2 regions of the Halopseudomonas oceani genome follow, and region 2 is predicted to be linked to the other one. Evidence: riboswitches for the same ligand, from Rfam matches in the RefSeq annotation. Region 2 holds a riboswitch; the other holds the start of a gene.

Region 1 (15,846 bases), 1.3 Mb from region 2:
CGTCCGCGAACATTGCGCAGCTGCTTATCGATACGCAACTCGGTGACCATGTCCAACAATCCCAGACCCCGCTCTGTACCAGCCGGCCCTTCAAGTCCGAGCGGATCATCAACACAGTTACCCAGCATCTGAAAGCCGCCGCAAATGCCCAGCAGCCGACCGCCGTAGCGCAGATGACGAGCGATATCCTGATCCCAGCCCTCCGCGCGCAGATGCTGCAGATCCGCCCGTACGCTCTTGGAGCCGGGCAGAATAATGAGGTCAGCCGGCGGCAACGCCTGCCCGGCCGGAATGAACTGCAGGTCAACCTGCGGATGCAGGCGCAACGGATCAAAGTCGGTGTGATTGCTGATACGCGGCAACACCGGCACCACGACCCGCAGCGCGTCGGCAGCGCCGCCGACCTGCCGCGTCTCGACCGCATCTTCCGCCTCCAGATGCAGATCCTGCAGATACGGCAGAACGCCGAGCACCGGCTTGCCGGTGTACTGCTCCAGCCACCGCAGCCCCGGCTCCAACAGCGCGATGTCGCCACGGAAACGGTTGATGACAAAGCCCCTTACCCGGGCCTGCTCTGATTCGGACAGCAGCGCCAGCGTGCCGGCCAGGTGCGCGAATACCCCGCCCTTGTCGATGTCGGCAACGATGATCACCGGGCAATCAACCGCCTCGGCAAAGCCCATATTGGCGATATCGCCTTCACGCAGATTGATCTCGGCCGGCGAACCGGCGCCTTCCACCATCACGACCTGCGCCCACTCGCAAAGACGACCATGAGCTGCCAGCACCGCCTGCATCGCGGTCGGCTTGTAAGCGTGGTAGCTCACCGCATCCATGGTGCCGATCGGGTGGCCGTTGATGATCACCTGCGCCCCCACGTCGGTATTGGGCTTAAGCAGAATCGGATTGAGGTCGGTGTGGGTCGGCACGCGCGCGGCCTGCGCCTGCACCGCCTGCGCCCGGCCGATCTCGCCGCCATTGGCGGTGACCGCCGCGTTCAGCGCCATGTTCTGCGGCTTGAACGGCGCCACCACCACGTTCTGACGGACCAGCCAGCGGCACAAGGCGCTGACCAGCGTACTCTTGCCGGCATCAGAGGTGGTGCCCTGCACCATCAGCGTTGTCATTGTCGTGCTCTCATGCTCGTGTTCAAGGCCTGCTCAAGCCGTTCCCAGTCGCGCTGGTGATGGGGCAGACCAAAACGCAGTCCGTTGAGGGCCGGGAACAGGCGCACGAGTACGCCCTGCAGGGCCAGATTGAGGTACAGCCGCTCGGCGCGTTCCGACTCACGCCACTGGAACAAGCCACAACCCGCCCCGCCGCTCAGACCCGCCTGTATCAGCAGCGCATCGAGCCGCTCACTGGCGGTCTTCAGCCGATAGCGCCAGAGCTGCTGGGTGCTGGCATCCAGCAGCGCGGCAAGGCCGACCGCCCGGGCCGGACCGCTCACGGCCCAGGGGCCCAGAGCCTTCTCCAGTTGGCCCAGCAAGGCAGGAGCCGCCAGCACAAATCCCAAACGCAGACCGGCCAGACCAAAGAACTTACCCAGCGAACGCAGCACGATTAGCCCTTCCCGGTCGGTGAAGCTGGCAAGGCTGTGCTCGGGTGTAACATCCATAAAGGCTTCATCAACCAGCAGCCAGCCACCCCGGCTCGCCAGCTCGGCGTGCCATTTCAGCAGTTGCTCGGTTGTAAGCAGTTGAGCGGTGGGGTTGTTCGGATTCACTGCGAGCAGCACATCCAGCTGCGGCAGCACGTCGGCAACGTCATCCAGCTGCACGCTGCGCACCGCGTGCCCGGCCCGGCGCCACGCGTCGGCATGCTCGGCGTAGGTCGGCTCCAGCACCCCGACCCGACTTGGGGCGCGCAACAGCGGTAACGCCTGAATGGCCGCCTGCGAGCCAGCCACCGGCAGCGCGGCAGGGGCACCGTAATAGTCACCGGCCACGCCTGACAGGTTATCGTCGGTTTCGGGCAGGCGCTGCCAGATAGATTGCGGCAGCGCCGGTATCGGCCAGGCAAAGGGCGAGATGCCGGTGGACAGGTCAAGCCACTGCTCTACCGGCCGGTTGAAGCGCCGGGCGGCTTCACGCAAACGCCCTCCGTGTTCAAGCATGGCTAACTCCCCAGATCAGTACGATCACCAGCACCCACAGCAGCACGCTGCGACGCACCAGCAGCAGCGCACGGTCAATATCGGCGGCCACCGCACGCGGCCCTTCGCCAAGCAGCGGGCGCTGTTCGACTCGGCCGTGATACATCGCCGGGCCACCCAGCTCGCGCTCCAGCGCACCGGCACCTGCGGCCATCACCGGTCCGGCGTTGGGGCTGTCCCACAGCCGAGCCTGGCTGCGCCAGCAACGCCAGGCCAGCCGCGCGTTGCCGCACAGTGCGTAGCTCACCGCCACCAGCCGGGCAGGAATAAAATTGAGCACATCGTCCAGCCGCGCCGCGACGCGGCCGAACAGCAGAAAACGCGGCGAGCGGTAACCCCACATCGCATCCAACGTGTTGGCCAGTCGGTACAGAACAACACCGGGGGCGCCGGCCACAGCAAACCAAAACAGCGCCGAAAACACCGCGTCACTGCCATTCTCCAGCACCGATTCGACGGTAGCGCGGGCGACGCCCTCCTCGTCCAGCGCACGGGTGTCGCGGCTGACCATGCGTCCGACCAGCTCGCGCGCGCGCGGCAGATCCCCGCGCTCCAGCGCCTGTGCAACGGGCCGGGCATGGGCGCCAAGGCTTTCCCAACCGATGGCCGCGTACAGACACAGCAGTGATACCAGCCAGCCGATCACTGGCTGCGCCGCCAGCCACCAGACCAGGGCTATCGGCGGTACCACTGCCAGCACCCAGGCCAGCGCGCCGCGGGCGATGCTGCCGCCAGCCGTGGTATTCAGACGCTGCTCCAGCCCAGCGGCGAGATTGCCAAAGCCCACCAGCGGATGATGCCGACGCGGTTCACCCAGCAGCGCATCCAGCGTCACCCCAGCCACCACCAGCGGCCCGAGCAGACTCATGAAAGCGCCCACTGGCGAATCAGCGCAGCGAGCTGATCCAACCCGTCGGTCAGTGCGCCGATCCCCGGCTGCAGAATGTCGGCCGACTTGATCTCGAACAGCTGCGCCTGCGCCACCGCCGGAACCTGATTCCAGCCGTCACGCTCGACCACCTGTTCCGGGCAAAAGCGCTTGCCGCACCAGGAGCCGATGATGATATCGGGCGCGCGCCGCACCACTTCAAGCGGGTCGGCGATGATGCGCTGCTTCGCCCGCGGCAGTGCGGCCAGATCACTGAAGCAATCCTCGCCACCGGCCAGAGCGATCAACTCGCTGACCCAGCCGATGCCACTGATCAGCGGCTCATTCCACTCCTCGAAATACACTCGCGGGCGACGCGGCAGTGCCGCTGCCTGCGCGGCAACCGCCGCCATGCGCCCTTCCAGTTCCTGAACCAGCGCCTCGGCGCGATCTGCCGCGCCCACCAGCGCCCCCAGCGTACGAATCATTGCCAAGATGCCGGCAATACTGCGCTGGTTGAACAGGTGAACTTCCAGCCCTGCCCGCGCCAGGTCGGCAACTATGTCTGCCTGCAGGTCGCAGTAACCCAGCACCAGATCCGGCTGCAGAGCGAGAATCTCGTCGTGCTTCGCGCTGGTGAACGCGCCGATCTTGGGTTTTTCCTTGCGCGCCTGCGGGGGCCGCACGGTGAAGCCGGAGATGCCGACAATGCGCTGCTGTTCACCGAGCGCATAGAGCACTTCGCAGGTTTCAGTCGACAGGCAAACAATACGTTGCGGCCCGAACGCGCTCATCAGCGCTCCTCCCATTGATCGGTAAACAGCATGTCATCCAGCGGTCGGGCCTCAGCCCAGCGTTCTTGCTCCAGCATCGGCCGGCTGTAGAACGCATCGACCGGGCCCAGACAGAGCACCGCGACCGGTCGCGCACCCGCTGGCAACGCCAGCAGGTCGGCCAGCGCCTGCGGATCGAACAGCGAGACCCAGCCCAGCCCCAGCCCTTCCGTCCGCGCCGCCAGCCAGAGGTTCTGGATGGCGCAGGCGACCGAGGCCAGATCCATGTCTGGCATGGTCCGGCGACCGAACACATGCGCCTCGCGCCCCGGCGGCAAGGCTGCGACCAGCAGCTCAGCGCAGCTCAGTACCCCTTCGACCTTGAGTCGCATGAACTCGTCCTCCCGCTCGCCCAGGGCACGCGCCGTCTCCAGCCGCTCCTGTTCCACCAACTGATGGATCGACTCGCGTAGCGCTTGGCGGGTAATTCGCACAAAGCGCCAGGGCTGCATCAGGCCGACGCTCGGGGCCTGATGCGCGGCCTGCAACAAACGCTGCAACTGCTCTTGCGGTACCTCGCCCGCAGCAAAGTGGCGCATGTCGCGGCGCTCGCGAATGGCGCGGTACACCGCGTCACGCTCCTGCGGGTCAAAGGCGTGCCGGGTCATGGCCGGAACAGCGCCGCCGCAGCCTGCGGATTGCTCGGCAGGTAGAAATGGATGTAGGACGCCGTCAGCCGGCTGTCACGAAACACCGCTTCGCTGGTGCGCCGGTAGTTCGGACATTCGCCCTGTGCCAACGCTTCCAGTCGGGTATCCAGCAGCGAATGATGGAAGGTGTGGCCGCGCAGCGTGCCCTCGGGCAAGCGCACCTCCTGCAGCGCCAGTGCCGCCAGGCGTAACTGCATCACCGCCTTGCCCGGCAGCAATCCGGCCATGCGGTGCTGCACGCCATCACGGTCGGTCAGGGCATCCAGCAGATACAGCATCCCGCCGCACTCGGCGACCAGCGGCTTGCCAGCGGCGTGATGGGCTTGCAGCGCCTGCGCCATCACCGCATTCGCGGCCAGGGTCTCGCCGTGCAACTCGGGATAGCCGCCGGGCAGATACACACTGTCGACTTCCGGCAGCGCCTCGTCGGCAAGCGGCGAGAAGAAGCTAAGTTCAGCGCCCATCGCCTGCAGCAGCGCCAGATTGGCCTGATAGACAAAGGCAAAGGCCTGATCTCGCGCCACACCGATACGCACGCCCGCCAACAACGGCTGCAGCGCCTCGGCACTCGGTGCCGGGAAGCTCACCGGTTCCGGCAAAGGGGCACCACTGCTCTGCTCCAAGGCATCGGCTGCGGCATCCAGCCGCGCCAGCAGATCCGGCAGCTCGGCGGCCTGTACCAACCCAAGGTGTCGGCTCGGCAGTTCGAGGTCAGCGGCTCTGGGCAGGCCGCCATACCAGTGCAGGCTGTCCGGCAGACTGTCGCGCAGAATCTCGCCGTGACGAACACTGCCCAGCTTGTTGCCCAGCACCCCGGCAAAGCCCAGATCCGGCTGGAAGTTCGCCAGCCCCCAGGCCACCGCCGCAAAGGTTTGCGCCATACAGGAGCCATCGATAACACCCAGTACCGGCACGCCAAACTCACGGGCAAGATCAGCTGCAGACGGCGTACCGTCGAACAACCCCATGACGCCCTCAATCAGAATCAGATCGGCTTCGGCCGCCGCTTCCCAGAGCAACCGGCGGGACTGCTCCAGGCCAACCATCCACAAGTCCAGCTGATACACCGGCGCACCACTGGCGGCCTGCAGAATCATCGGATCAAGAAAGTCCGGGCCACATTTGAACACCCGCACCTTTCTGCCCTGCCGGCTGTGCAGCCGCGCCAATGCAGCAGTCACTGTGGTTTTGCCCTGCCCCGAGGCCGGTGCGGCGATCAGCATCGCCGGGCAAGCGCGTGCGGTCAAAACTCCACCCCCTTCTGCGCCTTGATGCCCGCCTTGAACGCGTGCTTGGTCATGCCCATATCGGTCACGGTGTCCGCAGCCTCAACCAACGCCGGCGGCGCACCGCGGCCGGTGACGACCACGTGCTGATGGGCCGGCCGCGCCTGAATATCGGCGATCACCTGATCGAGCTGCAGGTAACCGTATTTCAGCGCGATATTCAGCTCATCCAGCAGCACCAGCGCGACCTGCGGATCGCGCATCAGCTCAACCGCTACGGCCCAGGCGGCTTCGGCCTTGGCGATGTCGTCCTGCCGGTTCTGGGTTTCCCAGGTAAAGCCGGCGCCCATAACGTGATAGCGCACCTCATCAGGGAAGCGCCGGAAGAAGGTTTCCTCACCGGTACTGCGCGCGCCCTTGATGAACTGCACGATACCTACGCGCAGACCATGCCCTAGCGCGCGGGCGGCCATGCCGAAACCGGAGCTGCTCTTGCCCTTGCCATTGCCGGTCAGCACCAGCAGCACGCCGCGTTCGTCAGGTGCCTGGGCGATTTTCTCATCAACCACCTGCTTCTTGCGCTGCATGCGCTCGCGGTGGCGCTGATCGCGCTCGGCAGATTCGCTCATGCGCGCTGGCTCGAGTTACCGAACAGCGCTGCCGCACTGCGCGCACCCACGTACAGCACGACCGCCACGGCAACGTAGGCCGCCATGGTGCTCAGATAGGACGGGTAGTAATGAGCCAGACGCTCGATCATGCCAACAAAAGTCGGCTCGGCGTAGCGGCCGGAGAACCAGTAAAAGCCACCGCTGGTAAACACCTGACAGACCAGCGCGCTGACCATCATGGTCGGTACCAGAACCAGCAGCGACGAGGCCTGTTCACGGTGCCAGCCAGCGTACAGACGGCCGCCGAACCACAGAGCCGCGTAGCCGGGCAGCAGCGCCCAGTAGGCGATGGTCATGCAATGGTGCCCCACATTGGCCCAGCCAACGGTCAGCACGTCCACCGCCACAGCAGCGGCAAAAAACAGCGGATACGCCCAGACCGGGCGCAGCAGCACGCCGACCAGGAAGAACACCGCCCAGGAGGCGCTTGGCAGGTTGAGCTGCGGGAAGTGGCTACCGCGCGTCATGATCATCAGCGCCAGCAGCAGCGCGCCAACCACCAGTTGGGTATGTTTCGAGGTCTTCAGCACAGCCTTTCTCCTTTGCGGTTTTTCCAAACGTCAATGCCGGGCATTGCCCGGCTTTTTATTCAGGGCGCCACCGCGAACGGCGGCGCCAGTCAAACGACGCGATTACAGCGGCTGGTAACGCAGAGTCAGATACCCTGCACGGCCCGGCTGCGTATAGGTCGCGGCGGTTTCATACTCGTTGTCGAACAGGTTGCTGACCCGTGCCTGCACCCGCCAGGCATCACTCAGCCAGTACTCGGCCCGCAGCTCAACGGTGTTGTAGCCATGCAGGTCGCTGGTGTTGGTGGCGTTATTCCAGCGGCGACCCTCGGCGTGGACGCTCGCACCCAGACCGATACGGCCAAAGCGGCGGTCGACATCCAGGTTGAAAATCTGCTCCGGCACCCGACGCAGCAGCAGGTCGTCATCAGCGCTGCTGGAGCGGTTCTCCGGGTCCTGCAGGGTCAGGTTCGCCTGCCAGCTCCAACCCAGCTGCTGAGTCAGCACTTCCAGCTCCAGACCGGTGATACGCGCCTTATCGACGTTCTCGGCCATCGACACTCCGCCAACACGGACGCTGGCAATCATGTCGTCGATGTCATTGCGGAAGGCGTTGGCCGACCAACTACCCCAACGGTGCTGGCCACGCAGCCCGACTTCCAGGTTACGTGAGGTCTCCGCCTCGATAGCCGGGTTGCCATATCCGGGGTAATACAGCTCGTTGAAGGTCGGGGCCCTAAAGGCCGTACCGTAGCTGGTGGTCAGACTGATGCTGTCGGTTAGCGCATAGCCGTAACCGACACTGCCGGTGGTGTGCTCACTGTATGCTTCGTTATCGTCATGACGCAGCCCCAGCTGCCACTCATGGCGACCTGCCTGCAACAGGTATTGGGCAAACAGACCGTGGTTGTAACGGCTGTCTTCCGGGTAATCGACGCTGCTGCTGATGCTGTCCTGCTGCCAGTCATAACCGACAGTCAGCAGCTGATTGGCGCTCAGCGCCAGGTCGTTCTGCCAGCTTGCACTGTCACGGCGCGTGTCGTAGCGGGTATCGAAACTACTACCCTTGTAGTTTTCGTTCTTGTCCTCGCTGCGGCCCACCTGCAGGGTGACATCCCAGAACGACGACGGCGCAAATCGCGCGCGCGCGCCATAGGCTCTCAACACACTGTCGGCGTTGGCCTTGTTGCCGGAGTCGTAATCGTTGTGCGACTCGACCTGCAGGAGATTGGCATCCAGCAGCAAGCCGTTGGCGAAACGGTAGCCGCCGGACAAGCTGGCCGACAGTTCACGGTAGCCGTCGTGGTCCTTCTCGCGGGATGGCCGCGCATCGTAGCCCTCGGTATCCAGACTGCTGATACCCAGGTTGAACCAGGCATTGTCATCGCCACCGGAGACACCGGCGGTACCGGCGCGATGCTGGCGACTGCCAACAGTGGTCGAGAAATACGGCGTCAGACCATCACCACCTTTGCGGGTAAAGATCTGCACTACACCGCCAAGGGCCTCGGAGCCATACAGGCTTGAGCGTGGGCCGCGGACGATCTCGATCCGTTCGATCTGCTCAACCGGCAGGTTCTGCAGTGCAGCAACGCCTGAGGTCGCCGAGCCGACACGCACGCCGTCGATCATCACCAACACGTGCTTGTCGCTGCTACCACGAATCTGCAGCGAGGTGCTCTTGCCCGGGCCGCCGTTGTTGATAAGGTTGACCCCGGTTGCACGGCGCAGCAGCTCTTCGGCCGTATTGACCTGTAGGCGCTCGATATCGGTCCGCTCGAAAACCGTAGTGGCGGCAATATTGCTGGCGTGACTGGTCCGGGTGGCGGTCACGACATCGCGACCGAGATCCACAGTGCTGGCGAAAGAAAGGGAGGACAGGCCAATAAGGCCCAGCGCCAGAGGGGCGCGTGCAAGGATTGTCATGCTGCTTGGCTGCTCCGTCGTACCGACCCGTACGACACTGTCTGATCGGGACAGGCTGGAGCGGCAGGAACACGGCATGAACACGGGGAGGACGCCGCACACCTACAGCGCCCACCGCACTGTCGTGAAAGGCATCAGGCCGGTCTCCGGGCTTGCGACTGGACGTGAGTCCGACTACCTGAGCCTTCCCATGCATTCAGCACAGTGGCGTATTTCAGGTGCCTCGCCTTGTTGGCGGACGTCGCTTACCGTTGCGGGGGCAGCGCCGGAATTGTCTGCTCTGGCAGACGCACCGGCTTCCCAGTTTCACCCTCCTCGAATTGGAGGGAACCTGAAGCGAGGCTGAGAGTAGTGACCGACCTAGGCCATGTCAACTGCCGTACTGCTGAATCGGATTGCACCACCATGGCACGCAGCTCGCACTACCGCAGTGCAGGCCACACTGATTCAACCAGCCGTGCTGCCGGTGCCCTTGAGCATGTCGTTGTAGCTCAACACCGTACGGGCAACCTCGGCCAGACGCTGATTGCGCTCCATCGCTGCATTCTGCAGGGCGCGGTAGGCGTCTTGCTCATTGAGGCCATGCTGCTTCATCAGCAGCCCCTTGGCGCGCTCGATCACCTTGCGCTCGTTAAGCGTCTGGCGGGCGTCCTCCAGTTCGTCCTGCAACTGCTGCAGGCGCGCCGTCTGCTCGTGCAGCAGATCCAGCAGCGAGCCATTGACCTGCCCGCCCGGCGCCTCGCTGGGCAGACTCTGAAAGTCGGTCGCCTGCACGTTATAGAGTTTGACCGCCGGATCGGCACTGCCGTGATCCAGCTTGTCCAACTGGCGTATCAATCTTCGCTGGTTATCCAGATCGGCCTGCGCCTGCGCGATCTTCTCCGCACACAACTGCTGCAGATGGACAGCCAGCTGATCCTCAATCTGCTTCATCGCATCAATGCGCTGGGTGGTCAGCTCAAACCAGACATCGCCCAATGCGCCCTGCACCCGTTGCTCTGTACTAGTGCGCTCGGCCATCTGCCGCAGGCGCGCAATCTGCTCAAGCAACTCGTCAGCACAGAGCGTCTGCCACAATGCCAGTGACGGCGCGTCTGCCGCCTGCTGAAAGCTCTCAAAGCAGCGCGCCTGACCATCCTGCAGAAAACGCAGCTTGCCCTGCACCGCCGGATCGAAGTAACCGGCCATAAAACCCGCTACCCCTGTCGCCCGCTCCTGCCCGGCCAGCTCCTTGCCCTGCATGAAATTGAACAGTGCAACCAAAGCACGCGTTACCCGCGGATCCACCGCCGTATCAGCCGCATCGAACACCACGGCCAGCAATCCCGCGATCTGCCGGGAAAACAGCCGCGTGGCTTCAGCCGCCGACAGCGACTCGGCGCGTACGCGCTCACGCAGCCCGGGCAGACCGTCCAGACTATGCAACACATAAGCAATACGCGTGAACAGACGGGCCTTGTCGGCGCCGACGCTGCTTTCCGGGTGGATCTGCTCGAAGGCCCTGCGCACAACAATTTCCTGCTCGGCGGCCGCCTCACTGAGTGCATCAAGGGACTCGCGATGGCTATCAGCCTCACCGCCCAGGCAGAAATTGGAGTAACCTCGTTCACGCTGCAGCGCATGCACCAGGCGGCTTACCTCGGTAACCAGTGCACAGGTCAGCGACAGGGCCTGCAAGCCTTGCATTTCGCTGCGCCGCGCTGCCAGCATGAAGTCCAGCGCTGATGACATGAATGTTTCTCCGCCACGATTGATCTACCCACATTGAGCAAGACCTATGCCAGCCGGGCGGTTCACATCACAGAGAAATCGTTCTATAACCACGAACACTGCTCGAACCTTTTACCGGAGGAATACATGTTCGAACCGGGTCACCTGCATATCAGCCGTATCCGCCTGCTGCCATCCGACACCGGGTTCAGCCTCGACATCCGCTACAGCATCGAAGATCAGCGCAAAGGCGTGGACTTCACCGTCGATGGCACAGTAAACGACAACGAAATTCACGAGCGCTTTTCGCTGCCGCGTGATACCGCTTTCAACTTCGCCAGCAATGTCGACCATATTCTGCGTCGACACGGCGTATTGACGCCGGAGTTCATGTCGCTGACAGCGCATCATGAATACGACGCCATGTTTGAGGACATTCGCGGGCGACTGCACGCCTGGAACGGCGAGCCGATTGACCCGAGCCATCTGAAGTAGCGCCGAGTCAACCCGAAAAAAAGACACAAAAAAACCCCAGCTCTTGCGAACTGGGGCTTCTTGAATAATGGCGCAGCGGACGGGACTCGAACCCGCGACCCCCGGCGTGACAGGCCGGTATTCTAACCAACTGAACTACCGCTGCGCATCGTTCTTACGGCTGCTGGAAATCGACCTTAAGTCGCTCACCTTGTCCGTCTGAACTGGCGCGCATTTTATAGATTCTATCAACCGAGTCAAGCACTTGCAGAAGATTTATTGAAAATATCTTCAGCACTCCCGTGCAGCCCTCAGTTCATCTGCACCGCCTCCCTTTCGGTCGCTGACAGGGTCGGCCGTAACCACAGCCGACAGACCGCTGGCACCACCAACAAGGTGAGTACCGTGGAGGCCAGCAGGCCGGAAATAATCGCCCAGGCCATTGGCGGCCATAGTGTCGAACTGGAGAATGCCAGCGGCAGCAGCCCGGCGATGGTCGTGGCCGTCGTCAACAGAATCGGCCGGGTTCGACGCACCACCGCATCAGACACCGACCGATCAATCGTTCGGCCCTGCGCCAAGCCCTGATCCACCACGTCGATCAGCACAATCGCGTTATTGACCACGATACCAACGAGCGCGATAACCCCAAGCAGCGACTGGAAGCCAAACGGCACACCGGAAAACACCAATCCGGGCAGCACGCCCGCGCTGGCAAGCGGCACCGTCAGCAGCACGATGCCGAGGCGCTTGAACGAATTGAACTGCAGCAGCAGGAAGAACAGCAACAACAGAATACCGATGGGTGCCGTGGTAAACAGCGCACGGTTGGCATCGCCAGAGCCCTCACTGTCGCCGCCTATTTCCAGCCGTGTACCGACCGGCAATGCCACCTGGGTGAGCCGTTCCTGCAGCGCCTGCAGAACCTGACTGAAGCTGTAGCCCTGCTCCAGGCCGGCAGTCACCGTCAGCACACGCACGCCATCACGCTGGCGAATACTCGCTGGCTGCCAGGCGGGCACCACTCTCGCCACGGCAGTCAGCGGCACGGCCTGCCCCTGTGCATTAAACACGTTGGCAGACAGCAGTCGCTGCAGGGATTGCTGACTGCCCTCGTGGGTGCGTAACAAGATCGGAATCGGGTCCAGCTCCTGGCGATATTGCTCAACCGTCGTTCCGAGACTCTGGCGGAACAGCGCCTGCGCCACATCGGCCCGGTTCAACCCGAAGCGCTGCGCCTGGGCATCGTCCACCTCGATCCTGACGGTCGGCACCCCGAGGTCGATATCGTGGCGCACATCCACCGCGCCCGGCACCTGCTTGAGCAGCGCGAACAACTGCTCCGCAGAGGCAATACGCTGACGGTCGTCCGGATGGTAAACCCGTAACTCGACCGGTGCCTCGCGCGGCGGCCCCTGCCCCAGGGTTGTCGCCACTACATCCAGCTCGGGCCATTGCTCTGCTACGCTATCGCGCACCCAATGGATCAGCGGCCTGGTGTCAGCGAGTGATCGGGTATTGACCACCAGCCGTGCCCGATTGGGGGCCTTCGGATACCGGTTGAGGTTGTAGTAAAAACTGGGGCCGGTGGCGCCAGTGAAACGGTGCACCGAGAGCACTCCGGCTTGCCTCATGAGCTGAGCCTCCAGCGCTGCGGCGACCTCGGTGGTGTAATGCTGGTCGGTTCCTTCCGGCATGAACAGCTCGACCACGACCTGCGCACGATCAGCATTGGGGAAGAACTGCAGTTTGACCAGCGGAACCAGCGCCAGACTAACCGCAACCACTGCGGCGCCGAGCAGCAGCATCCCCTTCGGTGCACGCTCACTGAGCCTTGCCAATCCCGCTGAAAAACTTTCCATTCGGGTATTCATGCGTACTGGCGCAGGCCGCAGAAAGTACCCGGCCAGCATCGGCGCCACGCTGATCGCGAGTAGATAACTCACCAAGAGCGTCAACATGATCATGACCGGGATACCACGCGTGAAGTCTGCCGTGCCCCCCTTGGATAGCAGCATGGGAGTGAAAGCCGCCAGTGTCGTCGCAGTAGAGGCGCCCAGCGGCCCCGCCAACTCGCGCACAGCATTGAACGCAGCCTGCCAGCGGGATTCGCCAGCGTTCAGGCGGTCTTGGATGTTCTCGACCATCACAATGGCGTTGTCGATCAGAATACCCAGTGAAATCACCATACCGATCACCGCGATCTGGTGCAGAATGCCACCGCCAAGGTCGTACAGACCGAGACTGATCAGCGCGACCAATGGCAGCATCGCCGCCACCAGAACCCCCATCCGCCAGCCCATCCCCAGCAACACCACAGCGACAATGATCAACACACTGCTGAGCAGGTTCTGCTCCAGGCCATCCAGCCGCTCCTTGACCTGATCGGGCTGAAAGAACATTTCATCGATCCGCAGCGGTGCGAACTCGGGGCGCAGCGTATCCAGCCGCGTACGCAGCTGTTCGCCAAAACGAATCGCGTCCACCTGGCCCCGCTCCAGAATCAGTCCGACCAGAACGCTCTGATCACCGTCAAACCAGGCCCGTTCACCAATCGGCTCGACCGGACCGCGCCAGATATCAGCAATCGCGGCCAACGGCACGCTGCCACCCTGCGGCAACGGGATCTGGGTTGCCTTCAGCGCGGCCAGATCAACGAACTCACTGTTCGGCAGCACGCCCAGGCGCTGGGAGCCAACCACCACGAAACCACCTGGAATGACCTGATTACGCTGAGCCAGCAGGCCTGACAGCATCTGCGGCGACAGACCCAACCTGCTCAGCTCCGCATCGCGCAGCGCGATGGTGATCTGCTCATCGGTGTCACCATACAGCTCGACCCGCGCCAACCCGGGGAGATCCATCAACTGCCGCTTGAGGCGCTCGGCCTCATCACTCAGGCGCACCACCGAGGCATCGCCACGCACCGCCAGCACAACCGCCGGAATGTCCAGCAGTCGGTCATCCAGCTCCATACTCCGCACCCCGTCAGGGAACGAGAGCTGCGCCCGGGTCATGGCCTGCCGCACGCGATCCCAGGCCGCATCGGTGTCGTAGATCGTGTCATCCAGCATGACCGAGACCAGTGCCACGCCGGTGCGCGCAGTAGCGCGGATGAAATCGACCTCGGAGACTTGCGACAACTCATCCGACAGCGGCTCCAGCAGCAGCCGCTCCACCGACTCTGCCACGGCTCCCGGATAGACCACTGTGATCAGGCCTGCGCGGTATGGAAAGCTGGGGTCTTCCTGGCGCGCCATCGTCAGGTAGGACGCAACCCCGAGCACCGCCAGCATGACGACCACCATGCCCAGCAGCCGTGGGCGCATCAGCCGTTGCAGGTTCATGGCAGCAGCTCCACGGTGTCACCGTCAGCCAACCGACTGATGCCGGCATACACCACCTGATCACCAGCGCTGAGGGGCCCGTCTCGCAGCAGGGCACGCTCACCCTCAAAGCCGTCGACATCAATGGCGACCCGCTCCACACACTGATCAGTCAGGCGAAATACCGACAAACCAGCAGCAGAGCGCATCACAGCGGCCAACGGCACACTCAGGGCTTCCGCATCAGCCGGCTGCAGACCGACCTCAAGCGCATCGCCAGCCTGTACCGGCCCGTCCAGACCGACAACCAGCGGATACAGCACCGACCCTAGCGAGGCGCCGCGCCCAAGCTCGGCCACCCGCCCCGATAGCGGCTGATCTGCCAGCACCGACCAGACTGGCACCGGAGATCCAACTACCAAACCGTTCAGCAGCGCTGCGGGCACCAGCACCTCAACTTCCATGCCGTCGCCAGCAGCCATCTGCAAGACCGGTTGACCGGCGGCAACAAACTCACCCGGCTCGACCAGCAAGGCCTCGATACTGCCGTCAAAGGGGGCTCGCAGACGGGTCTCACCATTCAACTGCTCACTCTGCTGCAGGCTGGCGCGGGCGCTGCGCACACCAGCCTCTAGGGCAGCAAGACGCGCCTGTTGCTGCTCCTGATCAGCCTGCGAAAGTACGCCGCGCTGGAACAGTTGCTCGGCTCTTCGCAAATCCCGACGTGCCTGTGCGGCCTGGGCCTGCAATTCGGCCAGCCGGGCACGCGCCGCATCACGTGCCGGTCCGAGCTGCGGGTTGTAGAGCGTTGCCAGCACGTCCCCTGCTTTGACCGCCTGACCGATCTCTACAGGCCGCGTTGCCAAGGTGCCTCCGACCTGAAAGGTCAGGCTCGCGCGTTGCCGAGCCCGCGCGCTACCGGCAAAGCGCAATGCTTGCTGCCCTGCACCGACCGCAACCTCTGCCACCCTGACCGGAACAGCCACGGGTGCTGCAACACCTGGAGACTCCCCACCCTCGCCGCGACAACCGGCAACCGCCAAGCCAGCGACTGCCGCCAGGACCCACAAGCGGCAGCGCCGCCCTTGCCAACCCGATGCTCTGACCATCATCCTGCTCCCGGAAAGACAAACCTTATTAACACTTTGTCAGACATTGACACATTGTCAATAACTGGCAAAATGTTTTTCATCACCGCAATCGAGAAAACCGATGAGCGCTACCGAACGCAGAGAACGGGAAAAACAGGAACGCCGGGACAGCATCCTGGACAGTGCCGAACAGTGCTTCTTCAGCAAAGGGTACGAGCGCACCTCAATGAACGAGATAGCGCACGGAGCCACACTCAGCCGGGCGCTGCTTTACGTGTACTTCAAGGACAAAGCGGCAATCATGCGCGGCCTGATGCTGCGCGCCGGGCAACGCCTGCTGGAGCGCTTCCACAGCGCACAGGCAGCGGGCGGCAGCGGCCTGGAGCAACTCAAGCGGATCGGCCGGA
Region 2 (15,846 bases):
GCCGGGCGGCAAGTTGGAGCGACGGGCTGTGCTGGAGTTCATGCGGGTGAGGGGCGGATGCCGGCACCAATACCCCCCGCACGGGGCGGGGGGTATTGGCACGGCGCTGGCTGTGGGTGGTGCTTACAGCTGCGGGGTCCAGGTCACGCTCAGCAGTGCCGCGCGGCCTTGTTCTTTGTAGCTGTAGTCAGTCGACGGCGCCGGAAAGGGGGCGGTGGGTCGCTGGTACATGCCGAGATGGTAGTCGCGGTCGAGCACGTTGCTGACCTTCAGATCCAGGCGGGTTGAGGCGGTCGCCTGCCAGTTGGCGCGCAGGTCGAGCGTGCCGTAACCAGCCAGCGTGCTGCTGTTGGCAGCATCGGCAAAGCGCTCGCTGAACAGCGCCCAGGTTGCGCCCACGCCGAAGTCACCAAACTGACGATCCAGGTCGCTGGTCAGTGTGCGTTTTGCACGCAGTTGCAGGGTTTTGCCTGTCTGGCGGTCACGTGGGTCGATGAAGCTGACGGCGGTCCGCGAGGCCCAGCCCATGACGTCGGTGCTCATGGCCAGCTCCAGGCCGTTGATGCGCGCTTCGTCGACGTTGTTCATCTGGAACGTGCTGGAGTCCCAGACAATCAGATCCTTGATGTCGGTGCGATAAAGAGAGGCTTCCCACTGGCTGTTCAGCAAGTCTCCACGCCATTGCAGCTCGAAGGTACGAGAGTGTTCAGGGTCCAGGTCTGGGTTGCCACCCCAGCCCGGCGGCGCGTAGAGGTCGTTGAACGTCGGTGCACGGAAGGCGGTTGCATAGCTGACAATCCATTGCTGGCTGTCTCCGCTGGGGATGGCCAGTGCGGCGTTCCAGGTGTTGTGCTCACCAAAATGCTGATTGTCGTCGTGGCGCACGCCCAGCTCGGTGCTGATGCTTTCCCCAGTCCAGCTGTGCTGCGCGAACAGGCCGATGTTTTCGCGACGGTCCTTGGTGTAGGCGTTGGTAGAGTCCAGTTTGTCGCGTTGCCAGTCAGCCCCTACGTTGAGCTGCTGGTCAGCAGACAGGTCGATGTAGTTCAACCAGCTGACAGAGTGACGCTCGGTTTTAATCTGGCCGTCATTGAAGCGAGAGCCGACGGTTTTGTTACGGTCTTCGCTGCTGCCCAGCTCCAGGCGGCTGCGCCAGCTGGTGGTCAGCTGGCCTTGCAGGTAGGCAGCATAGCCGCGTACGCGGAACTGGTTTTCCGGGTTGGCCGGGTTGAACTCGTAGGCGTCATCAAACTCGCTTTTGCCATTCTGTTCGTTGACGCTGAGACCTGCGCTCCAGTCCTCGTTGAAGGCGTGATCAAAGCGGGCGAAATAGCTCTTGGTGCGTTGGCCGTCATCATCGCGGTCGTTGCCAAGGTTATCCTCGGTGAGGTCAAAACCTTCTGTTTCATTCAGGGTTGCGCCGAGGATGAAGCGGCTATTGTCGTTGCCGCCGCTGATATCAATGCTGCGCTCGAATGTGTGGTTGCTACCAACTCCCAGTCGAATGGTTGGCTGCAGGCCTGCTTGACCCTGCCGGGTGAATATCTGGATTACGCCGCCGATGGCGTCGGCGCCGTAGACCGCCGAGCGCGGACCGCGTACCACTTCGACGCGCTCGATATTGTCGATGTTCAGGTAATCAAGCCGCGCGCCGCCCGTGGTTGCTGAGGCGATACGTTGTCCGTCTACCAGTACCAGGGTCTGGTCAGTTTTGCCGCCGCGAACGAAGTACGACAGCACGCCGCCATTGCTGTTTAGCTGAACACCCGGAACGCGGCGAAGCAGTTCCGGCACGCTGCGGGCCTGGAGGCGCTCGATGTCGTCCCGGTCAAAGACGGTGTTGGCTGCCAGCGCCGATTCGCGTGGTTGCTCAAGGCGGGACGCAGTGATGATGGTTTCAGGCAGATTGAGAGCATCGTTGGCCTGAGCAACAGCGCAGGCTAACAGGCCGGGGATGATCAGCAGTGACTTGTTCATTGGTTTCCTCAAAAGTTCGGCTTTTGAGGAGGGCGGGAAGTCAGGAGGCAGGCCACGGCGCGGCGACTGCACGCTGACCGGTGACGCCCTCCGCGACACCTCAGCAGACAGCGGGCACGGCAGTGCCGTGGCTGTACTCGCGCTGGGCCGGTCTCCGGACTCGGAATCAGAGCATCATCGCCTTCCCATGCTGAGCACAGTGGCGTTGTCGATGATACTGGCAGGGCAGGCCTGCGATTCCTTACCGTTGCGGGGGCAGTGTCGGATTTGCACCGACTTCCCGTTTCACCCGGGCTGCAGAGCAGCCTCGGGCACCCAGGCGACTGGAAGTGGGGCGGACTCTAGGGCTTTCGGCCCGGCGGGTCAAGTCTCAGCCAAGTCGGCTGAGACGGGTACGGATTGCGTTTTCGATGCCGGCTGCATCAAGCCCGCACTCGGCGAGCATCTCAGCGGGCTTGGCGTGCTCGACATAGAGATCGGGCAGGCCGAGGTTGAGCACCGGCAGGTTGATGCCTTCGGCCAGCAACCACTCGTTGACTGCGCTGCCGGCACCGCCCATGACGGCGTTTTCTTCGACGGTGACCAGCAGGTCATGGCTGGCGCTTAGCTCTGCAATCAGCTGGGTGTCCAGCGGTTTGACGAAGCGCATGTTGGCCACGGTCGCGTTGAGCGCCTCGGCGGCCTTGCTGGCGTGCTGGTGCAGGGTGCCGAAACACAAAATGGCGACCTGCTCACCCCGGCGGGTTACCGCGCCCTTGCCGATTGGCAACGGTTCCAGTGCCGGATCAATCGGTACGCCGGGGCCGGTGCCACGCGGATAGCGCACGGCGGCCGGGCCTTCGTGCAGGAACCCGGTGGTCAGCATTTGACGGGTTTCGTTCTCGTCGGCCGGTGCCATGATCAGCATGTTCGGCAGGCAGCGCAGGTACGACAGATCAAAGCTGCCGGCGTGGGTCGGACCGTCCTCGCCAACCAGGCCGGCTCGGTCGATGGCGAACAGCACATCCAGATTTTGTACCGCAACGTCGTGGATCAGCTGATCGTAGCCGCGCTGCAGGAAGGTCGAGTAGATGGCAACCACCGGCTTGGCACCTTCGCAAGCCATGCCAGCTGCGAGGGTGACAGCGTGCTGCTCGGCGATGGCAACATCGAAGTAGCGCTTGGGAAAACGTTCGGAGAAGGCGATCAGATCCGAGCCTTCCTTCATTGCCGGGGTAATGCCGATCAGGCGCTCGTCCTGCTCGGCCATGTCGCACAGCCACTGGCCAAAGATGTTGGAGAACTTGGGTTTGCTGACGCCATTGCTCGGGGCCTTGGGTTCCAGCTTGGTGATCGCATGGTAGCCGATCGGGTCCGCCTCGGCGGGCGAGAAGCCCTTGCCCTTCTGGGTGATTACATGGAGGAACTGCGGGCCCTTGAGCTCGCGCATGTTCTTCAGGGTGCGCACCAGGGTTGGCAGGTCGTGGCCATCGATCGGGCCGATATAGTTCCAGCCCAGTTCCTCGAACAGGGTGCCCGGCACCAGCATGCCCTTGGCGTGCTCTTCGGTCTTGCGTGCCAGCTCCCAGGCCGGCGGGATCTTCGCCAGTACCTTTTTGCTGCCTTCACGCATGTGCGAGTAGGTGCGGCTGGAGAGAATTTTGGCCAAGTAGTTGGACAGGCCGCCGACATTGCGCGAGATCGACATGTCGTTGTCGTTCAGCACCACCAGCATGTTGGCCTCGACTTCCGAGGCGTGGTTCAGTGCTTCAAAAGCCATGCCTGCGGTCAGCGCGCCATCGCCGATTACTGCGACGGTGCGGCGGTCCAGCCCCTGCAGCCCGGCAGCGATAGCCATGCCCAGGCCGGCGCTGATCGAGGTGCTGGAGTGGCCGACGCCAAAGGTGTCGTAGGGGCTTTCGCTGCGGCGCGGGAAGGCCGCGAGGCCGTTTTTCTGGCGCAGGCTGGCCATCTGTTCGCGGCGGCCGGTGAGGATCTTGTGCGGGTAGGCCTGATGGCCTACGTCCCACAGCAGGCGGTCATCCGGCGTGTGGTAGACATAGTGCAATGCAATGGTTAGCTCAATGACGCCGAGGCCAGCACCAAAATGACCGCCGGTCTGGCCCACACTCCAGAGCAGAAAGGCGCGCAGTTCATCGGCCAGTTCTGGCAGCTGACTTTCGTCGAGCGCGCGCAGCGACTCGGTGTCGTCGACACAGTCCAGCAGCGGTGTGCTGGGGCGATGGAGCGGGATTTCGTGGAAAGTGCTGGGCATCAAACAAGGCTCTGGGTGCCACTGTCGGTGGCGGGAAAACAAGGGCGCAGTTTAACCGATGCAGGGCAATAGCCCAACTGCGCGCAGGGGTATCTCAGAAGCGGCGCTGAACGGTGTAGTCAGCCAACTGGCGCAAGCGCTCTGCCGCAGGACCGAACTCAGCGACGGCGGTGAGCGCCTGGTCGCGCAGCTCAGCGGCCAGGCGATGGGCACCGTCCAGCCCGAGCAGTGCCGGGTAGGTCGGTTTGTCACGGGCCAGGTCGGCGCCCTGCTGCTTGCCCAGCACGCTGGTGTCGCTCTCGATATCGAGGATGTCGTCCTGCACCTGAAACGCCAAACCGACGCTGTCGGCATAGCGGCCCAGGGCGGCCAGTTGGGCGGGGTTGATGCGCTCGCTGGCCAGCGCGCCCAATTGCACGCTGGCGCGAATCAGGGCACCGGTTTTGTGCCGATGCATGGATTCCAGCGTGGCCTGATCCAGTTTTTCGCCGACCGCGCCCAGATCGATTGCCTGCCCGCCAACCATACCTTGCGGGCCGGCGGCGTGGCCGAGCAGTTGGACCATGCGCAGGCGGGTTTCTGCCTGCGAGAGCGGCGCAGATGCCAGCAGCTCAAAGGCCAGCGCCTGCAAGCCGTCACCGGCAAGTATCGCGGTGGCCTCATCGAAGGCACGGTGGCAGGTGGGCTGACCGCGGCGCAGGTCGTCGTTGTCCATGGCGGGCAAGTCGTCGTGTATCAGCGAGTAGGCGTGAATCAGCTCGACGGCCCCGGCAGCGTGATCTGCCTGCCCCGGCTTGCCGCCGGCGGCCTCGCAACTCGCATAGGCCAGCAGCGGCCGCATCCGTTTGCCGCCAATCACGACGCTGTAGCGCATGGCGCTGTAGAGGCGATCGAGGCGAGGCTGAGGGGTATCCAGCTGGCTACTCAAAAAGGCGTTGATACGTTGCTGGCAGGATTCGAGGTACTGCTGAAAGTCGCTCATTCGCCAGTGCCGTCAAAAGGCTCGGTGCCTAGCTCGCCATTATTTTCGATCAACTGCTGGACCTTCTGCTCAGCCTGCGCGAGTGCTTGCTGGCACTCGCGGGTCAGGGCGACGCCCTGCTCAAAGGCGCTGAGCGACTCTTCCAGACTGAGGTCTGCGCTTTCCAGGCGTTCTACCAGTGCCTGCAGCGAGCCTAGCGACTGCTCGAAATCTACGGCAGTTTTCTTCCGGGCCATGCGTTACCTCATCCGGCGGTGATTCAAACGGCTGAACATTACCCAAGGGGCAGGGGCGGGTCAATTGGTGTGGCGTCGCGCAGGGGGGTGGTAGCATTGATACAGATCAGCAAATGTGTCGTTTTTTTGACTCTGTTAATGTCTTTCAATGCGGTGTTGATTACAATTTGACATCACTCTTACTTCTTCTTCTGATCTGCCATGACCGATGAATCCAAAGTGGTTGTTGCTGCTCCGGCTCAGCAGCGCGATCCGATTATTAAGGCGCTTCAGCAGGCCGGGCTTGATTGTGAGCTGATTTGCCAGCCGCAGGATTGCAGTGAAGCGCCGCTATGTCGTTGGCTTGCCCCTGACCAACTGAGCGAGCGCAGCCGCGTGCGCTTTGTTCTGGAAGATGCTATTGCCACGCTGGAGCAGACGCGTCACGCCTTTCGTTCGCGCCAGTTGGCGGCGCTCCGCCATCGCTTGCAAGGGCTATTGCAAAGCTTGTCAGAGGATGGGCTCTAGGGTAGCGTGTTTCTTTACAAAGAGACGGCTTTGCCGGTCAGGACGCAAGGGCCTGAAAGACAAGGCGCTGCAGCCCCGAGCTTTTTCAGCTTGGGGCTGCAGCGCCTTTTTTGTTGCCTGGACAAACCCGCATAACAACAGTCGGCCGCCGTCTGGAGGGTTGCCCATTCACTGTCATGGATTTGATAACCGTGCTTAAACCGGTACTCGACAAGCTGGGGCTTGATGCCTGCGGCCTGCAACAGCGGCTGCATTTTCTCGATTGGACCGACGCAGATGGCGAGCGCTTACGCCGGGTTGCCAGTTTTGGCGAACGGACCAGCCATGAATTTGTTGAGGCGCTCTATGAGCGCTTGAAACAGTATCCGGAAACGCAGGCGATTCTCCGCGGCGACGGCTTGGTCGAGCGCCTGAAGCACAGCCAGCGTGGCTACTACAGCCGCCTGTTCTGTGGCGAGATTGACCAGCGCTATCTGGAAGAGCGTGTGCGCATCGGGCACATACACGAACAGGTTGGGGTTGAGCTCAAGTGGTATCTGGGCGCGTATCGGCTGTACCTGAGTCGCATGCTCGGCAACTGGTTCGACGATCTGAGCGTGGAACAGGAGTCAAGGCTGGCGGATTTCGACAGTCTGCTGAAGATTGTCTTTTTTGATATGAGCCTGGCCGCTGATGCCTATATCGACGCCGAGCACCGTGCCCTGGAAGCCAGCGAAGCCCGATACGCCCATGCCCTGCGCGGTGCCAACGATGGTATCTGGGACTGGGATCTTCAGCATGATCAGCTGTACGTCTCCGAGCGCTGGGCCAGCATGCTTGGGTTGACTCAGGCGCAGGTCGGGCAGCGTTCGATGCATTGGTTTGAGCGCGTGCACCCGGACGATCAGGCTGAGTTGCAGGCGGCGATTCAGCAGCACCTCAAAGGTGGCTCGCCCTGGATTCGGCACGAGTATCGAATGCGTCGCAGCGACGGCAGCTATCTCTGGGTATTGACCCGGGGGGTGGTTGAGGTGGATGTCTCCGGCTGTCGCCGACTGGCCGGGTCGCAGACCGATATCAGCGAGCGCCAGCGCTTTCAGCGTGAGCTGGAGCATGCTGCACGGCACGATCCGCTGACCGGGCTGATCAATCGACACCAGCTCAACATTCAGCTGCAGCGCACCGCAGCCCAACTGAACCGCCCTGGTGCGCGTCACGCGGCTTTGCTGTTTATCGATCTGGACCGCTTCAAGCTGATTAACGACAGCCTCGGCCACGCCGCCGGTGATCGGGTATTGCTGATGGTGGCAGAGCGGCTGCGCACCTGCCTGCGGCCTGGCGATCAGCTCGCCCGTTTTGGCGGCGATGAGTTTGTCATGCTGCTGGATGATCTGGCGTGCGCTGAGGATGCCGAGACAGTAGCAACGCGGGTGCTCTCGGCGCTGCGTGAACCGCTGTGTTTTGGTGAGCGTTGCCTGGTGGTCAGCGCCAGTATCGGTGTTGCCCCGCTGTTGCCGGGGCAGGGACTGGAGGACGCCTTGCAGGCCGCCGACCTGGCACTTTACGGCGCAAAGGAGTCGGGAAAGGCGCGCTTCGAGCGGTTCGACCAGTCGATGCAGCAGCGGGCGCGGCAGCGTTTGAGGCTGGAAAGTAATGTGCTGCAGGCGCTGCAGCGAGACGAGTTTACCCTGCACTATCAGCCGATCTTTGATCTGCGTACGCCAGATCAGCCACCAGTGGCGGTCGAGGTACTGTTGCGCTGGTCCCACGAGGGCGAATCCGTTTCGCCTGCCGCCTTTATCCCGGTACTGGAGGAATCAGGCGAGATTGTGCGGGTTGGCTACTGGGTACTGGAGCAGGCCTGCCGCCAGGCGCAAAGCTGGCAACTCGATGGGGTCGGGCCGCTGCGCTGCTCGGTGAATCTGTCTGGCCGGCAGTTGCAGGAAGCGGATTTTGTACAGCGTGTACGGGATATTCTGAAATCCACTGGATACGCCGCCAGCGGACTGGTGCTGGAAATTACCGAAAGTCTGTTGATCGATCACGATTCGCGGGTGCTCGCCAGCCTGCGTGAACTCGCCGAGATGGGCGTGCGTATTGCGCTGGATGACTTTGGTACCGGCTACTGCTCGCTTGGCTACCTTAATCGTTTTCCGCTGCACATCATCAAGCTGGATCGCAGCTTTTTGCACGAGACCCACGAAAATACCCGGCAACTCACCATCTGCAGAGCGATCATCGCGCTGAGCCACAGCTTGGGGCTGGAGGTCGTTGCCGAGGGAATCGAACACTTGAGTCAGGTCGATTTGATGCTGCAGGAAGGGTGCACGCTGGGGCAGGGCTTCAAACTGGGCTTCCCCATGTGCGCCGACGATCTGAAAGACTTGCTTGTTCCTTGATGTTTACCACTGCGCCGCGCTACTGCAGGGCAGGGTGCATCCCTGTTTGCCGGGCTGGCGCTGGCCAGTGCGCAGATTACCGCGGCGGTGGAGCAGCAAAGCAGTGTCAGTGACGAAATCAGCCGCAGTTTGCAACGTATCCGCCTGGGCAGCGTGACCAACCTAGAGGCGATGGCCGAAAACGATGAGCATGCCGCCGAGCTGATGGCGCTGGTGCAGCGACTGGAGGGGCTGGCCGGCGAGTTCTGGCAGGCGCACCGCGCCCGCTCAGACATCTCCCCAGAGGTGCTGCAGCATGGTCAGCGCGACCACCGGGGCAGTCTCGGTGCGCAGTACCCGCGGGCCGAAACGGGCAGCGTGGAACCCCGCTTGCTCAGCCTGCACGATCTCGCCAGCGCTCAGGCCGCCCTCCGGGCCGATCAGCAGAGCGGCTGAGCGGGGTGCCGGCAGACTGGTCAGATCCTGCTCGGTGCGGTGGTGCAGGACCAGCTTGACCTCGACCTGCAGCCCGGACAGCCAGTCCTGCAGTGCCATTGGTGGATGGATTGCCGGCACTGTGCTGCGGCCGCATTGTTCGCAGGCGCTGACGGCGATCTGCTGCCAATGAGCCTGGCGCTTGTCGGCGCGCTCGCCCTGCAGCTTGACCTCGCAGCGTTCGGTGAACAGCGGGGTGATTTCGCTGACGCCCAGCTCGACCGCCTTCTGAATGGCCCAGTCCATGCGCTCGCCACGGGATAACGCCTGCCCGAGGTGGGTATGCAGCGGCGACTCGGGTGTGCCGGGCACCGGTTGCTGCAGGGTTATGGTCACTTCGCGTTTGCTCACCGCGCTGACTTCGCCCGGCCATTCCTGGCCGGTGCCGTTGAAGATTTGCACCGGTGCCCCGGGCGCCAGACGCAGAACTCGGCCGATGTAGTGGGCAACGTCGCCGTCGAGAATGACCTCGCCCGCCGCCAGCGGGCGATCCAGATAAAAGCGGGATACGCGCATGCGATCAGTCCCGGGTGGCCAGCTGGATACCTTCCCAGGCAACGCTGGCAAGGTGGTCGATCTGGTCCGGCGTGATCACGTAGGGCGGCATGAAGTACACCACGCTGCCGAGTGGGCGCAGCATTGCCTGATTTTTCAGTGCGTGCTGATAGACCCGGATGCCGCGGCGCTCCTGCCACGGATAGGCCTCTCGGGTCGCCTTGTCCTTGACCATCTCGATGGCCAGCACCATGCCGGTCTGGCGGACTTCGGCTACATGCGGATGGTCGACGAAGTGGGCGGTGGCCTTGGCCATGTGTGCCGACAGCGCCTTGTTGGCCTCGATCACATTGCCCTGTTCCAGCAGGTCCAGGGTTGCCAGTGCTGCGGCGCAAGCCAGCGGGTTGCCGGTATAGCTGTGCGAGTGCAGGAAGGCGCGCATGCTCTCGTAGTCGTCGTAGAACGCCTGATAGATGGTGTCGTTGGTCATGCACACGGCCATTGGCAGATAGCCGCCGGTCAGCGCCTTGGAGAGGCAGAGGAAGTCCGGGGCAATATCGGCCTGCTCGCAGGCAAACAGGCTGCCGGTGCGGCCGAAGCCGACTGCGATTTCATCGTGAATCAGGTGAACGCCATAGCGGTCGCAGGCTTCGCGCAGCAGCTTGAGGTACACCGGGTGGTACATGCGCATACCGCCAGCGCACTGGATCAGCGGCTCGACAATGACCGCGGCAATCTCCTCGTGCTGCTCGGCCAGGGTCTTTTCCATGTGCGCAAACATCTGCCGGCTGTGTTCCTCCCAGCTAACGCCTTCCTCTCGGTAGTAGCAGTCGGGGGAGGGGACGGTGATCACGTCCATCAACAGCGGCTGGTAGGTTTCCTTGTACAGCGCGACGTCACCGACGGCCAGGGCCGCCAGGGTTTCGCCATGGTAGCTGTTGGTCAGGGTGACGAAGCGCTTCTTCTGCGGCTTGCCGGTGTTGAGCCAGTAATGGAAGCTCATTTTCAGCGCCACTTCGATGCAGGAGGAACCGTTGTCAGCATAGAAGCAGCGGGTCAACGGCGCAGGGGTCATTTTCACCAGACGCTCGGACAGTTCGATCACCGGGGTGTGGCTGAATCCGGCGAGAATCACGTGCTCAAGGGAGTCGAGCTGGTCCTTTATGCGCTGGTTGATATGGGGGTTGGCGTGGCCAAAGATGTTGACCCACCACGAACTGACAGCATCCATGTAGCGGTTGCCTTCGAAGTCATGCAGCCAGATGCCTTCGCCCCGCTGAATCGGGATGACCGGCATGTGCTCGTGGTCTTTCATCTGGGTACAGGGATGCCAGAGCACCGAAATGTCGCGTTGCATCCACTCGTTGTTCAAGCCCATGTTCACCTCGTGTTGGATTGGCCAGGTGAGCGATTGTACATGAGCAGTGTGGGGGCTGCAGAGAGCGGCCGGGGGCGTGCGCCACCGGCCACGGAGGTGGTTCAGCGGGTGCCGAACACCACCATAGTCTTGCCTTTGACGTCGATCAGGCCCTGTTCCTCAAGGCTTTTCAGCACGCGGCCAACCATTTCCCGGGAGCAGCCGACGATGCGGCCGATTTCCTGGCGGGTAATCTTGATCTGCATGCCATCGGGGTGGGTCATGGCGTCAGGCTGCTTGCACAGCTCAAGCAGGGTGCCAGCAACCCGTCCAGTCACGTCGAGAAACGCCAGATCGCCAACCTTGCGCGTGGTTTTGCGCAGGCGCTCAGCCATTTGTCGGCCGACGGCGTAGAGCAGTTCGGGATCACGCTGGGTCAGTTCACGGAACTTGCTGTAGCTGACTTCCGCTACTTCACATTCGGTTTTGGCGCGCACCCAGGCGCTGCGGTCGTGCTGCGCCGGTGACAGATCGAACAGCCCCATTTCGCCGAAAAAATCGCCCTGGTTCAGGTAGGCGATGATCATTTCGCGGCCGTGCTCATCTTCGATCAGGATCGTGACCGAGCCCTTGACGATATAGAAGAGACTGTCTGATTGGTCGCCCGCATGGATCAGCGTGCTACGTGTAGCAAAACGCCTGCGATGGCAGTGGGCGAGAAAAGCATCGATGTTTTTTATTTTAGGAGTCAGGTTGATTGAAACCATTAAAAGCGTGTCCTGGCCGTAGTCGCGCGTATCCAAGATGCGGCGCATCCATGTGAGCCTCAGCTTGAGACTGATACGAATTATGTCCAGTTTTTACCCGTATGACCAGTGCGGACATCTGTCGCAGGTGGCTGTGGTATTCTCGCGGCCTCTGAGCGAATTTCCGGCGGGAGTGGGTGATGAAAGCAACGGTCAAGTGGGTCGATGGGGTCATGTTTCTTGGTGAGTCCGGCAGCGGCCACACGGTAGTGATGGATGGCCCGCCGGAAGCAGGCGGGCGCAATATGGGTATCCGCCCGATGGAAACGGTGCTGGTGGGGTTGGGTGGCTGTGCCAGCTTTGATGTGGTCAGCATCCTCAAGAAGGCCCGTCAGGATATTCGGGATGTGCACACCGAACTGGCCGCCGAGCGCGCTGACGTTGAACCCAAGGTCTTCACCAAGATCCACCTGCACTTCGTGGTAACGGGCAAGAACCTCAAGGAAGCGCACGTCAAGCGCGCGGTCGAGCTGTCTGCCGAGAAGTACTGCTCGGCTTCGATCCTGATGGGGCGCGCCGGTGTGGAAGTGACCCACGACTACGAAATCGTCGAAATCGACTGATCTGCTGTCTGCGGGCGTTGCAGTCTGCGCGCCCGTTTTCTTTATGGCGCTCGACGGCCAGTCTGTTGGCGAACTGGGCCCTTTCACGCTGACCATGGTGCGCTACCATCGGGCTCCTCTATAACAACAAGCAGGGAGTTTTCATGCGTGCGTCCATGTTGGTAGGCAAATTGTTGATGCTGGTTTTTTGGCTGACGGTCATCCTCAGCCTGTTTGGTCTCGTCCCGGTACCCAATCCACAGCGTCTGCAGATGATCGCGTTGATCGTGCTGGGTGTGCATGTGCTGGAATGTCTGCTGACGTTCGGCAAGCTGAAAAAAACCGGTGCGCTGGGCGTGCATCTGGTGCAGGTCATGTTGTTCGGGGTGTTGCATCTGCGCCACCCCGATACCGTGCGAGCAATGAATCAGGCCTTGTAAGTGGCCTTGGTCATTACCCTGGAGAGCAGCACCATGGCTTGCTTGATCGGCTCCGGGAATACCGCGCCACCAGCTTCCAGTGCCTGGTGACCATGTTCGATCTCGTCTTCGCGCATCTGTTCCAGAATGGCGCGTGACTTGATGTCTTCCTCCGGCAGCTGGGTCAGGTGATCGTCCAGGTGGCGTTCGACCAGCTGTTCGGTTGCTGCGACGAAGCCCAGGCTGATGCGGTCGCTGATCAGCCCGGCGGTTGCACCAATGCCGAACGACATGCCGTAGAACAGCGGATTGAACACGCTGGTGCGACTGCCCAGCTCCTTGAGGCGCTGCTCGCACCAGGCCAGGTGGTCAATCTCTTCAGTTGCAGCGTGCTCCATCTTGTCGCGTACTTCGGGCAGCTTGGCGGTCAGCGCTTGGCCCTGATAAAGCGCCTGTGCGCACACCTCGCCAGTATGGTTTATTCGCATCAGTCCGGCGATGTGCTGACGTTCCTCATCGTCCAGCGGCACATTGGCCAGGTGCTGGGCAGGTGAGGGGCGCTGAGCCTGGGCTGCACCGGGAATCAGTGTGCGCAGTGACTGGTCGGCCTGGTTCAGCAGGCGGTCGATGAAACTGTAGTGTCGAGTGCTCATGGTGGCTCCTCCTGCCCTCTGCGGCTTAGCCCGGCGGCCAGGTCATCTGGCGTTTGCCAAGGACATGCAGGTGAATATGGTATACGGTCTGGCCACCCTGTTCATTGCAGTTGAACACGGTACGGTATCCTGCTTCGCAGCCCAGCTCTTTCGCCAGTTTCTGTGCGGTATAGACCATGTGACCGACAACGGCGCGATCGTCTTCGGTGACGTCGTCCAGTGTGGCGATGTGCTTTTTCGGGATCACCAGAAAGTGCACTGGCGCCTGCGGGTTGATATCGTGAAAGGCGAAGACCTGATCATCTTCGTATATCTTCTTGGACGGAATCTTGCCGTCGATGATCTTGCAGAACAGACAATCCACGCTGCGCTCCTTGGTTTGCTTAGGGCGCGGTCGGTGACCGCATCATCGGCAGTGTAACGCAGGCAAACGGATTGGCACTATCGGGAAGTGCGTAGCATGGCGCGCTGCGCAGCAGAGGAGGCGTTGGTTGAAAAACGATATTCACGACCTTGGGTTGGTGCTGGATTCGCGTGTCCGGTTGATCGTCATTGAGTCCTGGCAGGAATTGCGGGTGCTTGAAACCATCGGCTCGCTGGCCGTGCAACGCGCGCAGACATGGTACACCTGGAATCATCTGGATGGTCTGAGTCGGCTCGGTTTTGGTGCTGACCTTGACCCGGAGCGGGATACCCGCGATGCAGGTGTTGCGCTTGATGTGGTGCGAGAGTCTGGCGAGAACGCGCTGTATGTGTTCTGCGATCTGCACCCGTTCCTTGACTCGCCGCGCATCGTCCGGCAGTTGAAGACTCTTGCCATGAACCCGGGAGTGACGGGTCCGACGCTGATTTTGATCAGTCACGGTGTCACTCTGCCGCCGGAACTCGGCCGGCTGGCGGCCCGGCTGCAATTGAGCATGCCGTCCGAAGAAGAGCTCACCGCGATTGTGCGGGAGGAAGCGATCCGCTGGAGCGAGGCCAACCGTGGTCAGCGGGTGCGTACTGATAACCGCACGTTGCAGCAGGTGGTACGCAACCTGCGCGGCACGACCCATGATGAGGCGCGTCGACTGGCCCGCAACCTGATCATCGACGACGGCGCTATTGACCAGAGCGACCTGCCGAACCTGAACAAGGCGAAGTTCGAGCTGCTCGGCCTGGATGGCGTGCTCAGCTATGAGCAGGAAACTGCCCGCTTTGGCGAGGTGGGCGGCTTGCAAAAACTGAAAGCCTGGTTGGCGGACCGGCAGGCAGTGTTCAGCAGCGCGGGGAGCGTTCAGGATATGCCGCGCGGCGTCTTGCTGGTCGGCGTGCAGGGTGCCGGCAAGAGCCTGGCTGCCAAGGCTGTCGCCGGCCTGTGGGGGATGCCGTTGCTGCGGCTCGACATGGCTGGGCTGTATAACAAGTACATTGGGGAAACAGAGAAAAATCTGCGCGAGGCATTGCAGTTGGCGGATGCACTTGAGCCTTGCGTTCTCTGGATCGATGAAATCGAAAAGGGTGTTGCCGCAGATCAGAGTGACAGTGGCGTTTCGCGCCGTATGCTGGGCAGCCTGTTGACCTGGATGGCGGAACGGCAATCGCGGGTTTTTCTGGTGGCGACCGCCAATGATGTGTCGCAACTGCCGCCGGAACTGATCCGCAAGGGGCGGATCGATGAGCTGTTCTTTGTCGATCTGCCGGATGAGGCCGTACGTGCCGAAATCTTCGGCATTCACTTGGCCAAGCGCGACCTTGATCCGAGTCAGTTCGATCTGCAGCAGTTGGCGCAGGCCAGTGAAGGATTTTCTGGCGCGGAGATCGAACAGGCGGTGGTGTCGGCGGTTTATGCGACTGCAGCCAGTGGGGAGCTGCTGGGCGGGCGCGACATACTGGCGGCAATTGGTCGGACTTCACCACTGTCAGTCGTCATGGCCGAAAAGCTGCAAGCCCTGCGCGCCTGGGCGCAGGACAGGGCCGTGAGGGCGGATTAGAAGGGCTTGACTACAACCAGAATAACAATACCCACCAAAGCCAGCACTGGAGCCTCGTTGAACCAGCGGTAGTAGACGTGTGAGCGAGTATTGGCGTCAGCCGCGAAGCGGGTTCGAATGCGACCGCAGAGGTGGTGGTAGATTACCAGCAGGGTGACCAGCGTCAGCTTGGCGTGCATCCAGCCCTGGCTTAGCCAGCCCGGGTTTAGATAGAGCATCCAGCCACCGAGCAGCAGGGCGATGATCATGGAGGGGTTCATTATTCCGCGCAGCAGCTTGCGCTCCATGATCTTGAAACGCTCGCGACTGATCTCGTCTTCGGCCTGAGCGTGATAGACGAACAGGCGGGGCAGGTAGAACAGGCCGGCAAACCAGGTAATCACGGCCATGATGTGAAAGGCTTTTATCCAGAGGTACACGCGTCTCTCCTGTAAGCTGGCTGGCGCCGGGTCAGCGCTGGTAATTTCCGCCAGCGCTTTTATCATAGGGGACCGTTTTGCGGCACCGTTGCGCAGGCTGGCCGCAGGTTACCAATAATTCAAACGCAATTCAGGATGTGATGATGATCAAAGTAGGCATTGTAGGCGGAACCGGCTACACCGGTGTTGAGTTGCTGCGGCTGTTGGCCCAGCACCCCGAAGCGCATGTCGAGGTCATCACGTCGCGATCTGAAGAAGGCCTCTGCGTTGCAGATATGTATCCCAATCTGCGCGGTCACTACGATTACCTGCGTTTTTCTGTGCCGGATGTCGCTGCCCTCGGCGCTTGTGACGTCGTGTTCTTTGCTACTCCG

Evidence for each region. Region 2 has a riboswitch for cobalamin ahead of ACKPCU_RS04670 (TonB-dependent receptor domain-containing protein). Riboswitches for the same ligand answer to the same signal wherever they lie in the genome.
Region 1: linked by a shared signal. The riboswitch ahead of btuB (TonB-dependent vitamin B12 receptor) and the one ahead of ACKPCU_RS04670 (TonB-dependent receptor domain-containing protein) in region 2 are both predicted to bind cobalamin.

Annotation. Positions count from the first base shown of each region.
Region 1 is NZ_OY781932.1:2,301,127-2,316,972, reverse strand. Features, by position in the region: gene ACKPCU_RS11040 (cobyric acid synthase) at 1-1,127, opposite strand, end outside; gene cobD (threonine-phosphate decarboxylase CobD) at 1,124-2,116, opposite strand; gene cbiB (adenosylcobinamide-phosphate synthase CbiB) at 2,109-3,023, opposite strand; gene ACKPCU_RS11025 (cobalamin-binding protein) at 3,020-3,817, opposite strand; gene bluB (5,6-dimethylbenzimidazole synthase) at 3,817-4,464, opposite strand; gene ACKPCU_RS11015 (cobyrinate a,c-diamide synthase) at 4,461-5,753, opposite strand; gene cobO (cob(I)yrinic acid a,c-diamide adenosyltransferase) at 5,750-6,361, opposite strand; gene ACKPCU_RS11005 (hypothetical protein) at 6,358-6,933, opposite strand; gene btuB (TonB-dependent vitamin B12 receptor) at 7,036-8,838, opposite strand; cobalamin riboswitch at 8,959-9,188, opposite strand; gene ACKPCU_RS10995 (nitrate- and nitrite sensing domain-containing protein) at 9,286-10,569, opposite strand; gene ACKPCU_RS10990 (DUF5064 family protein) at 10,696-11,043, shown strand; tRNA gene ACKPCU_RS10985 (tRNA-Asp) at 11,112-11,188, opposite strand; gene ACKPCU_RS10980 (efflux RND transporter permease subunit) at 11,334-14,369, opposite strand; gene ACKPCU_RS10975 (efflux RND transporter periplasmic adaptor subunit) at 14,366-15,334, opposite strand; gene ACKPCU_RS10970 (TetR/AcrR family transcriptional regulator) at 15,561-15,846, shown strand, end outside.
Region 2 is NZ_OY781932.1:989,569-1,005,414, forward strand. Features, by position in the region: gene ACKPCU_RS04670 (TonB-dependent receptor domain-containing protein) at 124-1,977, opposite strand; cobalamin riboswitch at 2,106-2,310, opposite strand; gene dxs (1-deoxy-D-xylulose-5-phosphate synthase) at 2,348-4,231, opposite strand; gene ACKPCU_RS04680 (polyprenyl synthetase family protein) at 4,326-5,213, opposite strand; gene ACKPCU_RS04685 (exodeoxyribonuclease VII small subunit) at 5,210-5,449, opposite strand; gene ACKPCU_RS04690 (hypothetical protein) at 5,651-5,956, shown strand; gene ACKPCU_RS04695 (EAL domain-containing protein) at 6,148-8,334, shown strand; gene ACKPCU_RS04700 (16S rRNA (uracil(1498)-N(3))-methyltransferase) at 8,602-9,324, opposite strand; gene ACKPCU_RS04705 (adenosylmethionine--8-amino-7-oxononanoate transaminase) at 9,329-10,681, opposite strand; gene crp (cAMP-activated global transcriptional regulator CRP) at 10,783-11,427, opposite strand; gene ACKPCU_RS04715 (OsmC family protein) at 11,607-12,029, shown strand; gene ACKPCU_RS04720 (DUF1145 domain-containing protein) at 12,173-12,448, shown strand; gene coq7 (2-polyprenyl-3-methyl-6-methoxy-1,4-benzoquinone monooxygenase) at 12,436-13,080, opposite strand; gene ACKPCU_RS04730 (histidine triad nucleotide-binding protein) at 13,106-13,444, opposite strand; gene ACKPCU_RS04735 (AAA family ATPase) at 13,572-15,053, shown strand; gene hemJ (protoporphyrinogen oxidase HemJ) at 15,050-15,442, opposite strand; gene argC (N-acetyl-gamma-glutamyl-phosphate reductase) at 15,616-15,846, shown strand, end outside.